Regions from separate parts of the Arthrobacter sp. NPDC057013 genome, predicted to be linked through region 1. Evidence: riboswitches for the same ligand, from Rfam matches in the RefSeq annotation. Region 1 holds a riboswitch; each other region holds the start of a gene.

Region 1 (3,268 bases):
GCTGACTGCACGTCACCCACTTGAAGGTGGACATGCCCCACCTCGGCGTCCGCGCCCCGCTGGCCCTCCACCGATTCCTGCGTGAGGTGCTCCTGCAGATACCGCTGGGGCGGGAGCGCCAGGCTGTCCATCACGACGTTCTTGCCCTCCCAGGACCACGCCGAACGCGGGCGGTCCCAGTAGAGTTCGATGCCATTGCCCTCCGGATCGGTGAAGTAGAAGGCCTCGCTGACCAGGTGGTCGGCGCTGCCCACGAAGGCCTGCGGCTCGTACTGGGCCGCGCTGGCTACGGTGGCGGCGAGCGAGGACTGGTCCTCGAAGAGGAGCGCCGTGTGGAAGAGGCCGGCCTCGCCCCGGTCGGGGATGTTGAGGCCCGGAGCGGGGGCGAGGTGGACCAGGGGCGTCTTGAGCCGGCCGAGGTAGAGGCCGCCGTCCTGCTCGGCGACGACATCGAGCCCGAGGGCGCGCTGGTAATAGTCGGTCATGAGCTTCATGTCGCCCACCTTGAGCATGACGGTGCCCATGGTGAGGTCGGCAGGAAGCAAGTCCTGGCTGCTGTCTGCTGCTGTCATTGAATACTCCCGAATGTCCGGACCACCGGATTTCGGCGGCCTCTACATCTCTAAATTACTTGAAGCTTCAATTTATTCCTAATGGACGATCTTGCCCCCCAACACCACGTTCGCGAGACTGCGGATGGTCCCCGGCACCGTGCGCGGATCCTCCCGGCAGACCACCACGTCCGCCGGCGCACCTTCGGCCAGGCCTTCGGCGCCCAGCCAGCGGCGCGCCCGCCAGCAGGCAGCGTCCAACGCGGCCGGAGCCGGCAGCCCGGCGGCGTGAAGTTCGAGGATTTCGTCCGCGATACGGCCGTGGCGGATCACGCTTCCGGCATCCGTTCCCGCGTAAATTTCGACGCCGGCCTCATAGGCCTCCAGGACGCGCTCACGACGGCGGGACCACAGTGCGCGCATGTGCCCGGCATACCGCGGAAACTTCGGCTCGGCCTGGGCTGCGATGTCCGGGAAGGTGGCGATGTTGATGAGTGTCGGAACGATCGGCACCTGCTGCGCGACGAACCGGGGAATGTGCCTGGGCAGCAGGCCCGTGGCGTGCTCGATGCAGTCGATGCCGGCGTCGAGCATGTCATCCAGGGTGTCCTCGCCGAAGCAGTGTGCCGTGACCCTCGCCCCCTCGTCGTGGGCGGCCCGCACGGCGTCCCGCACGGCAGCGGGCGGGAACGACGGTGTGAGGTCGCCGGCCGTCCGGTCGATCCAGTCCCCCACCAGCTTGACCCAGCCGTCACCCTCGCGCGCCTGCTTGCGCACCGCCTCCACGAGGCCCTCCGGTTCGACTTCCACGGCGAAGTTCCTCAGGTAACGGCGCGACCGGGCAACGTGCCGGCCGGCCCGGATGATGCGCGGCGTATCGGCCCGCTGCTGCAGCCACCGGGTGTCACTGGCGGCCCCGGCGTCACGGACCAGCAGCGTGCCGGCGTTGCGGTCCGTGATCGCCTGGGCATACGCCACGGCGTCGTCCACGGCGCCGCCCGGGCCCAGCCCGATATGGCAGTGGGCATCGGCGAAACCGGGCAGGACCCAGCCATCGAGGACGGCGTCCGGTCGCCGGCCCGGAGGATCAAACGTGAGCTTCCCGTCCACGGACCAGAGCCCGCTGCGTTCCTCGTCCGCAGCCGTGAGCACGGGTCCGCTGAATTCGATGATGTGCGCCATGGCTTCCAGCTTAATCGGCTTCCGTGGCGGCAAACGGGCTCGTCGGACCGGCTTTTCATAGATGGACAGGTCCAATCCGGGGTGTGGTAGCTTCGTTTACGACCACACGGGGGCCCCTGCAGGGGCTGAGATCAGGCTGGCGCAGCCTGCGACCGTTGAACCTGTCCGGGTAATGCCGGCGAAGGAAGTGAGCAGTAAATTGAGCACCCAGAAATCACGGCTGAGCCCTGCCCAAATTGATGCAGCCCAGAGCGAAACCGCCGTTAACGCTGCCGGTAGTGTCATGCAGTCGCTGAAATCCCATTCACTGGCCTATCTGGAAGGTGACGGCTTGCGGGTTCCGGTAACGGAAATCGCCTTGGAGCCCTCACCGAACGGCGAGCAGAACGAACCGCTGCGGGTTTACCGCACGGCAGGCCCGGGAAGCGACCCCCTGGTGGGCCTCGCCCCGTTCCGCTCGGAGTGGATTACGGCACGGGCAGACACCGAGACGTATGACGGACGTGAACGGAACCTGCTCGACGACGGCAAGTCGGCCGTGCGCCGCGGCGCGGCTTCCGCCGAATGGAAGGGCGCCCGGCCGGTGCCCCGCCGCGCGGCTGACGGCAGGACCGTCACGCAGATGCACTATGCGCGCCAAGGCGTCATCACCCCCGAAATGCGCTTCGTGGCCCTCCGCGAAAACTGCGATGTGGAACTGGTCCGCAGCGAACTCGCCGCCGGACGGGCCATCATCCCCAGCAACATCAACCACCCGGAATCCGAGCCGATGATCATCGGCAAGGCGTTCCTGGTGAAGATCAACGCCAATATCGGCAACTCGGCCGTCACCAGCTCCATCGCGGAGGAAGTGGACAAGCTGCAGTGGGCCACCCAGTGGGGCGCGGACACGGTCATGGACCTGTCCACGGGCGACGACATCCACACGACGCGTGAGTGGCTCATCCGCAACTCCCCCGTGCCGATCGGCACGGTGCCGATCTACCAGGCCCTGGAAAAGGTCAACGGCGAAGCGAACGCCCTCACCTGGGAGATTTTCCGCGACACCGTCATCGAACAGTGCGAACAGGGCGTGGACTACATGACCATCCACGCCGGCGTGCTGCTGCGGTACGTGCCGCTTACGGCGAACCGCGTAACCGGCATCGTGTCCCGCGGCGGATCGATCATGGCGGGCTGGTGCCTGGCCCACCACCAGGAAAACTTCCTGTACACCCACTTCGACGAACTCTGCGAGATCTTCGCGAAGTACGACGTCGCCTTCTCGCTGGGCGACGGCCTCCGGCCGGGTGCGACGGCGGACGCCAACGACGCCGCGCAGTTCGCCGAACTGGACACGCTGGCTGAGCTGACCCAGCGGGCCTGGGAATACGACGTCCAGGTCATGGTCGAGGGGCCGGGGCACATCCCGTTCCACCTGGTGCGCGAGAACGTTGAGCGCCAGCAGGAGCTCTGCAAGGGTGCTCCCTTCTACACGCTGGGACCGCTGGTCACGGACGTGGCCCCCGGCTACGACCACATCACCTCGGCCATCG
Region 2 (3,268 bases), on a different contig from region 1:
GGCCGCTGAAGGCGCCTCCGAGGAGGAACTGACCCACGACATCAACCGCCTCCGTGCCCAGTGGGAGGGGATCGAGAGCCAGGCGAAGTCCACCAAGGTCCTCGCCCCTGAGCTGCTCTACGGCGAGCCGGACCTGACCATCAAGGTTGTGCGTGACGTCTTCAACGAGGACTTCTCCAAGCTGATCGTCTCCGGCGACGAGGCGTGGGACACCATCGAGGCGTACGTCACCTACGTTGCCCCGGACCTGGTGGGCCGGCTCGAAAAGTGGACCAAGGACGAGGACATTTTCTCTGCCTGGCGAATTGATGAGCAGATCCATAAGGCACTGGACCGCAAGGTCTTCCTGCCGTCCGGCGGCTCGCTGGTCATCGACCGGACCGAGGCCATGACGGTGGTCGACGTCAACACCGGCAAGTTCACCGGCAGCGGCGGCAACCTCGAAGAGACTGTCACCAAGAACAACCTTGAGGCAGCCGAGGAAGTTGTCCGCCAGCTGCGCCTGCGCGACATCGGCGGCATCATCGTCATCGACTTCATCGACATGGTGCTGGAGTCCAACCGCGATCTGGTCCTGCGCCGCCTGGTGGAATGCCTGGGCCGCGACCGGACCAAGCACCAGGTGGCCGAAGTGACGTCCCTGGGGCTCGTGCAGATGACGCGCAAGCGCATGGGCACCGGCCTCCTGGAAGTCTTCGGCGAGCAGTGCGAGGCATGTGCCGGCCGGGGCGTCGTCACCCATGACGAGCCGGTGGAACACCGCCGCGCCAACACCGTGGCCGCGGAGCACCACGTGCACCGTGCCGAGGTCCAGCCGCCTGCCCGGTCAGAGCGGAAGCGACGCCGGGGCAAGGGCGGGCAGCCGTCCTCCGAGACTGCTCCGGCCGCCCCTGCTGCGCCGCACCACCCGGAACCGTCGGAAGCTGAACGCCATGCCAAGGCTGAAGCGACCCGTGCTGCCCTCGCCAACATCGCGGCAGCGGCCCACGCGGCGCATCTGCACGAGGAAGCGGCCCACAGTGCCGCAGCATCGGGTGAGGCCGCCCGGCCTGCCGCACCCGCGGCCGCCGCACCGGAAAGCCCGGTGGTGCACCGCGCTCCGGAGACTGAGAGCGTCTCCGGACGGCCCGGCGCAGTGCTCACCTTTGGCGGGGAAAAGGTCGTTCTCCCGTTTGTTGATCACAGCGACGAGCCGGCCAGGGAAACGCCGGCCCTGACGCTGGATCGGTTGGAGGAAGCCTTCGCGCACCTTGGTGCTCCGGTTGCCCCCGCCGAAGAGGAGGCTCCGGAGGAGGTTCCCGCGGCGGTCCGGCAGGAAATCCAGCAGCCGGCGGCAGGACAGCCGGTGGAGAGCCCCGCTGCGCCGTCCCGCAGCCGCCGTCCGCGCCGTAACCGCAGTGCCAGCCGCGCCCAGGGGGCAGCCAACGAGACATCCGTGGAACACCACGAGGTTTCGCCGGCTGCTGCCGCCGGACACTCGCACGAGGCCAAGGCGCCGGAAGCGGGCAATGCGCAGGCGGCCAAGCCGGCTCCGCAGGCAGCCAGTGAACCGATCATTCTGGGCGTCGGGGTACCCGCCTCGGAACTGTAGGACGAACAGGTCCCGGGCCGACAGGCTCCAGGCTGACTGACCTCCGAGCCCACGGGTTAAGGCCCGGTACCGCGGTTGCGGTGCCGGGCCTTTCTGGTTCCGTCCTGTTTGGCGCCGGACAGCCTGACGCAGACGGCATAATTCCGTGCCCGGCGCCGGTCCACACGCTAGGCTGGAGCACTGACACGGGGTGCCGCGCACGGGCCGGCTGAGATTCAAACCCGTTGAACCTGTCCGGTTAGCACCGGCGAAGGGATGTCTTCTTTGCCATCAACATCGTCATCAGCATCACTCCTGCCCGCACCCGCGGCTGCCGCCGGCTCCCTCAGGGAAACCGCGGCCCTGGCCGCTCCGACCTCCCGCGACGTTCCGCGGGTCCTGGCCATCGCCGGCTCGGACCCATCCGGCGGCGCAGGCATCCAGGCGGACCTGAAAAGCATCGCGGCCCACGGCGGGTACGGGATGGCCGCAATAACCGCCCTCACCGCCCAGAACACCACCGGCGTGCGGGGCGTGCATGTTCCGCCGGCTTCCTTCCTGTCAGCGCAACTCGACGCGGTCAGCGACGACATCCACGTGGACGCCGTGAAGATCGGCATGCTGGGCGATGCGCAGGTGATTGCCGCGGTCCGCAGCTGGCTCGAAGAGGTGCGGCCCGGCGTCGTGGTCCTGGATCCGGTGATGGTGGCCACCAGTGGTGACCGGCTCCTGCAGGAGTCTGCGGAGACAGCCCTCCGGAAGCTGCTGCCGCTGGCGCACCTGATCACCCCCAACCTTCCCGAGCTGGCCATGCTGCTCGGCGAGCCTGAAGCGGCCGACTGGGCCGTTGCCCTTGAGCAGGGCAGGCGGCTCGCGGACCAGACCGGCGCCACGGTCCTCGTCAAGGGCGGCCACCTGAACGGCTCAACCTGCCCGGATGCCCTCGTGAACACGGCCGGGCTGCTGTCGGCAGAGGTGGTGGAGGTTGCGGGCGAGCGGATCAGCACGCGGAACAGCCATGGCACCGGGTGTTCGCTCTCCTCGGCCATGGCCACGGCCCAGGCGCGCCTGGGCGACTGGGAGGCGTCACTGCGGGCGGTCAAGCCCTGGCTGGCCGGGGCCCTTCGCACGTCCGGGCAGCTGGTAGTCGGCGCCGGCAACGGACCGATCAACCACTTCCACCACCTGGCCCGGACAGGCAGTACTGCCACGCCCGAACGCAAGGGCGGGTTCGCGCAGCTGTTGCGCGCCGAGACTGTTGCCGACCTGGAAGCCATCTATGGCCTCGGGTTCATCCGCGGGCTGGCCGATGGAACCCTGATGGAGAAGGAATTCGCGTACTACCTCGCGCAGGATGCCATCTACCTCAACGGCTACTCCCGTGTCCTGGCCCGGGCCAGTGCGCTGGCGCCAACCGAGTCCGAGCAGCTGTTCTGGGCACGTTCCGCCCAGCAGTGCCTGGAAGTTGAATCCGAGCTGCACCGCAACTGGCTCAGCACGCGCACCGTGCAGACGGAGCTGGGCCCGGTCACGAAGGCCTACGTAGACCATCTGGTGGCGGCCTCGGCCGGCGGCAGCTACGCGGTGCTGGTGGCCGCGGTCCTGCCCTGCTTCTGGCTGTACGCCGAGGTGGGGGAGACCCTGCACGCCGAATATGTGGCTGCCGGCGCGCCCGGTGGGCACCCGTACGCCGAGTGG
Region 3 (3,268 bases), on a different contig from region 1:
TGCCGACGATCCCGGAGTGCCGATGATCCTGATGCTGATGCTGGTCGGCGGCGCCGTCATCGGCCTGCTCATGGTGGTGATGCGCGCGCTGCTGCGGCAGGCCACGGCACTGCGGACCGACATGGAAGCCGTGATCTGATGCCCATCGTGGTGCGCATCGACGTCGAACTGGCCAAACGCAAAATGAGCGTGGGGGAGTTCGCGGACCGGGTTGGCCTGACGCCGGCCAACGTGGCCGTGCTGAAGAACGGACGGGCCAAGGCCGTGCGCTTCAGCACGCTGGAGGCCATGTGCAAAGTGCTCGGCTGCCAGCCAGGCGATCTGCTCGAGTGGGTCGAGGACTAAACCGGTAAGACCGGCCGGCGTCGGGGCCTAGACGATGTCCTGGGTCTTCGCGAAGCGGGTGATGGCCCGCTGCGTGCCGCGGTTGGCCAGCACCTGGATGACCGCGCTCACGGACGCGGAAACGAGCGCGAACGTCAGGGCCGTGCGCAGCGTGGTGGGGACATCGTCCTTGTCACCCTTGGGCGGCTTCTGCCCGGTGACCTTTTCCCAGATGGTATCGACGGCCTTGGTGCCGGCGAATCCTGCCAGCAGGCTGATGCCCGTGCCAAGCAGCTTGATGAAGAAACTCATTCCGGAACTCCTCGCGTGGTGAACACTGGTCTTTGCCTAGCCTATCCGGACGAAACAGCCTATCGGCATGAAACGCTAGCTTTGCCGCATGGACCGGTGGATTTCCCGCAACGCCTGGACCACGAGGTCGTGGTCCGCTTTCTGCGGCAGCCCGGACACCGTGACCACGGCCACCGCTCCCACATCCCGGACATAGATTGGGAAGGCTCCGCCGTGCGCGGCGTAGGTGGACTGGTCGAACCAGGCGTTGTCCTCGATCCGTCCGCCGCCGGCCCTGCCGCGCAGGCCCACCAGCAGCGACGGCTCCTCGTAGCGCACGGCAGTGCGCCGCTTGGCCCGCACCCAGCCCTCGTTGTCCGGCGTGGCACCCTCGAGCGCCACGTGAAAGAGGACCTGTTCACCCTTGGTGATGTCGATGGCAATGGGGAGGTTGTCCTCCTTGCCGCGTTCAACCAGTTCCAGGCCGAGCGCCAGGGCGTCGTCCTTGCTGAACCTCGGGAACTGCAGCTCGGCGATTTCACCCTCGATCTGACCGATCAGGGCTTCCAGGGCTCCCGCCGGCTGGTCCTCGGCGGAATCGGGGTCAAAGGCGGGCAGGCCAGCGCTGCCGGAGTCCTGTAGCGTCATGGCCCCAATGTACTCCGGGCGGCTGCCCCGGCCGCGCAGGGAGCCCTCCCCGACTGTGACGGCGGCCCCGGAATTCCGGGGCCGCCGAGGTGTAAACTGGACCAGCCCACAAGGGCAGATTTATTACGACAGGGGAGCGCCGCCGTCGGGATGCAAAGGCCACTTGCCAGAGCAGCCGCGGATGGGCGCTGAGAGTGCGGACAGCCGCAGACCCTCGAACCTGATCCGGCTAGTACCGGCGCAAGGGAGTCGAGTTCTCAGAGCGCCCGGCAGAAGGTGGCCCGCCACCGGCAGCCGGGGGAACGCTTTCCCCTCCTGTTCCTCAGGAGGACCATCATGACAACAGCAGCAATCAAGAAGACCAGCTATAACTGGCGCGTGGCGGACATCGTGGTGGCGGCGCTCATCGCCGTTGCCGGCGGCGTCATCTTCTGGGCCTGGTCCCAGGGCGCCAACCTCATCTCCGCTCCCGTCAACGCCGTCTACCCGCCGCTGAGCGGTCTGTACGCCGGAGGCTGGATGATCCCGGCGGTCCTGGGCATGCTCATCATCCGCAAACCCGGCGCGGCCCTGTTCTGCGAAACGGTCGCAGCCACCGGCGAGCTCATCATGGGCTCCCAGTACGGCACCACGGTGCTGATTTCCGGCGTCCTCCAGGGCCTGGGCGCGGAGCTCGTGATCGCCGCCCTGGTGTACCGGAAGTTCAACCTCCCGGCCTCACTGCTTGCCGGTGCCGGCGCGGGCCTGTTCTGCGGCCTCAACGACTCCTTCGCGCCGTGGGGCTGGAACATCGCCTACGCCCCAGGAGACAAGCTCGCGTACATCGTGTTCTGCGCCATCTCCGGCGCAGTCATCGCCGGTGCCCTGTCCTGGATCGCCACCCGCGGCCTGGCTAAGACGGGCGTACTGGGCTCCTTCGCGTCCCGCAAGGCAGCCACGGAGCCCGTCTTCTCCTGATGCCCGCACATCACGACGGCGGCGTCCGCCCCGCCGCGGTACGCGCCCGCGGCTGGGGCTGGCGCCACGCCGGCCGCACCAAGCCGGCCGTCCACGCCCTGGACCTGGACATCCGGCCCGGCGAACGGGTCATGCTGCTGGGCCCCTCCGGGGCCGGCAAGTCCACGCTGCTTCACGCCCTGGCCGGCGTACTGGGGGACAGCGACCCGGGCGGCAGTTCGGCCGACGACGGCGGTCCGCAAGGCACCGGGGCGCCGGACCCTGACGACGCGGACGAGAGCGGTCAGCTGCTCATCGACGGCGCACCGTCGCGCGCGCAGCGCGGCCGTGCGGGACTCATGCAGCAGGACCCGGAAACCCAGGTGGTGCTTTCCCGCCTGGGCGACGACGTCGCCTTCGGCGCCGAAAACCTCTCGGTGCCCCGCGGCGAGATCTGGCGCCGCGTGCACGAGGCACTGGACGACGTCGGACTCGCCCACCTGCCGCTGAACCACCCGACGTCGGCCCTGTCCGGCGGCCAGAAGCAGCGACTGGCCCTGGCCGGCATCCTGGCGATGAGGCCGGGACTGATCCTGCTGGACGAGCCCACCGCGAACCTTGATCCCGCCGGCGTCCTGGAGGTCCGGGACGCCGTGGGCCGCTGCCTCGACAAGACCGGGGCCACCCTGGTGGTGGTGGAGCACCGGGTTGCCGCGTGGAAAGACCTGGTGGACCGCATTGTGGTCCTGCAACCGGGGTCGGCAGCGGACGGCGCGGTGCTGATCGACGGCACGCCGGACGAGGTCCTCCAGCAGGCCCGCGGGATGCTCACCGCCGCCGGCGTCTGGGTCCCGGGCTACGTTCCCGAAACCCGGCACCGCTCGGCCGCCGGTCCGTCCAACGCCAATAGCGGCCGGCTGCTGCTCGCGGCCGAAAAGCTGGCGGTGTCGCGGGAACGTCCCAGGCGCCGCGGCTTCCGCGCCGTACCTCCCGAGCCGGTGCTGCGCGACGTCACGGCACAGGTCCGGGCAGGGGAGGCACTGACCGTCACAGGTCCCAACGGCGCCGG

Evidence for each region. A riboswitch is a leader RNA that binds a small molecule or an ion and turns the genes downstream of it on or off. The one in region 1 is predicted to bind thiamine pyrophosphate.
Region 2: it holds a riboswitch for thiamine pyrophosphate, as region 1 does, so the genes downstream of both, ACFTSA_RS17320 (bifunctional hydroxymethylpyrimidine kinase/phosphomethylpyrimidine kinase) here and thiC (phosphomethylpyrimidine synthase ThiC) in region 1, are expected to answer to the same signal.
Region 3: it holds a riboswitch for thiamine pyrophosphate, as region 1 does, so the genes downstream of both, ACFTSA_RS11485 (ECF transporter S component) here and thiC (phosphomethylpyrimidine synthase ThiC) in region 1, are expected to answer to the same signal.

The regions. Positions count from the first base shown of each region.
Region 1 is NZ_JBHUSE010000006.1:240,447-243,714, reverse strand. Features, by position in the region: gene ACFTSA_RS11200 (VOC family protein) at 1-572, opposite strand, end outside; gene ACFTSA_RS11195 (amidohydrolase family protein) at 651-1,733, opposite strand; TPP riboswitch at 1,830-1,937, shown strand; gene thiC (phosphomethylpyrimidine synthase ThiC) at 1,933-3,268, shown strand, end outside.
Region 2 is NZ_JBHUSE010000015.1:33,446-36,713, forward strand. Features, by position in the region: gene ACFTSA_RS17315 (Rne/Rng family ribonuclease) at 1-1,591, shown strand, start outside; TPP riboswitch at 1,768-1,864, shown strand; gene ACFTSA_RS17320 (bifunctional hydroxymethylpyrimidine kinase/phosphomethylpyrimidine kinase) at 1,847-3,268, shown strand, end outside.
Region 3 is NZ_JBHUSE010000007.1:40,140-43,407, forward strand. Features, by position in the region: gene ACFTSA_RS11465 (DUF2975 domain-containing protein) at 1-139, shown strand, start outside; gene ACFTSA_RS11470 (helix-turn-helix domain-containing protein) at 139-345, shown strand; gene ACFTSA_RS11475 (DUF4235 domain-containing protein) at 373-636, opposite strand; gene ACFTSA_RS11480 (heme-degrading domain-containing protein) at 712-1,263, opposite strand; TPP riboswitch at 1,384-1,528, shown strand; gene ACFTSA_RS11485 (ECF transporter S component) at 1,600-2,220, shown strand; gene ACFTSA_RS11490 (ABC transporter ATP-binding protein) at 2,220-3,268, shown strand, end outside.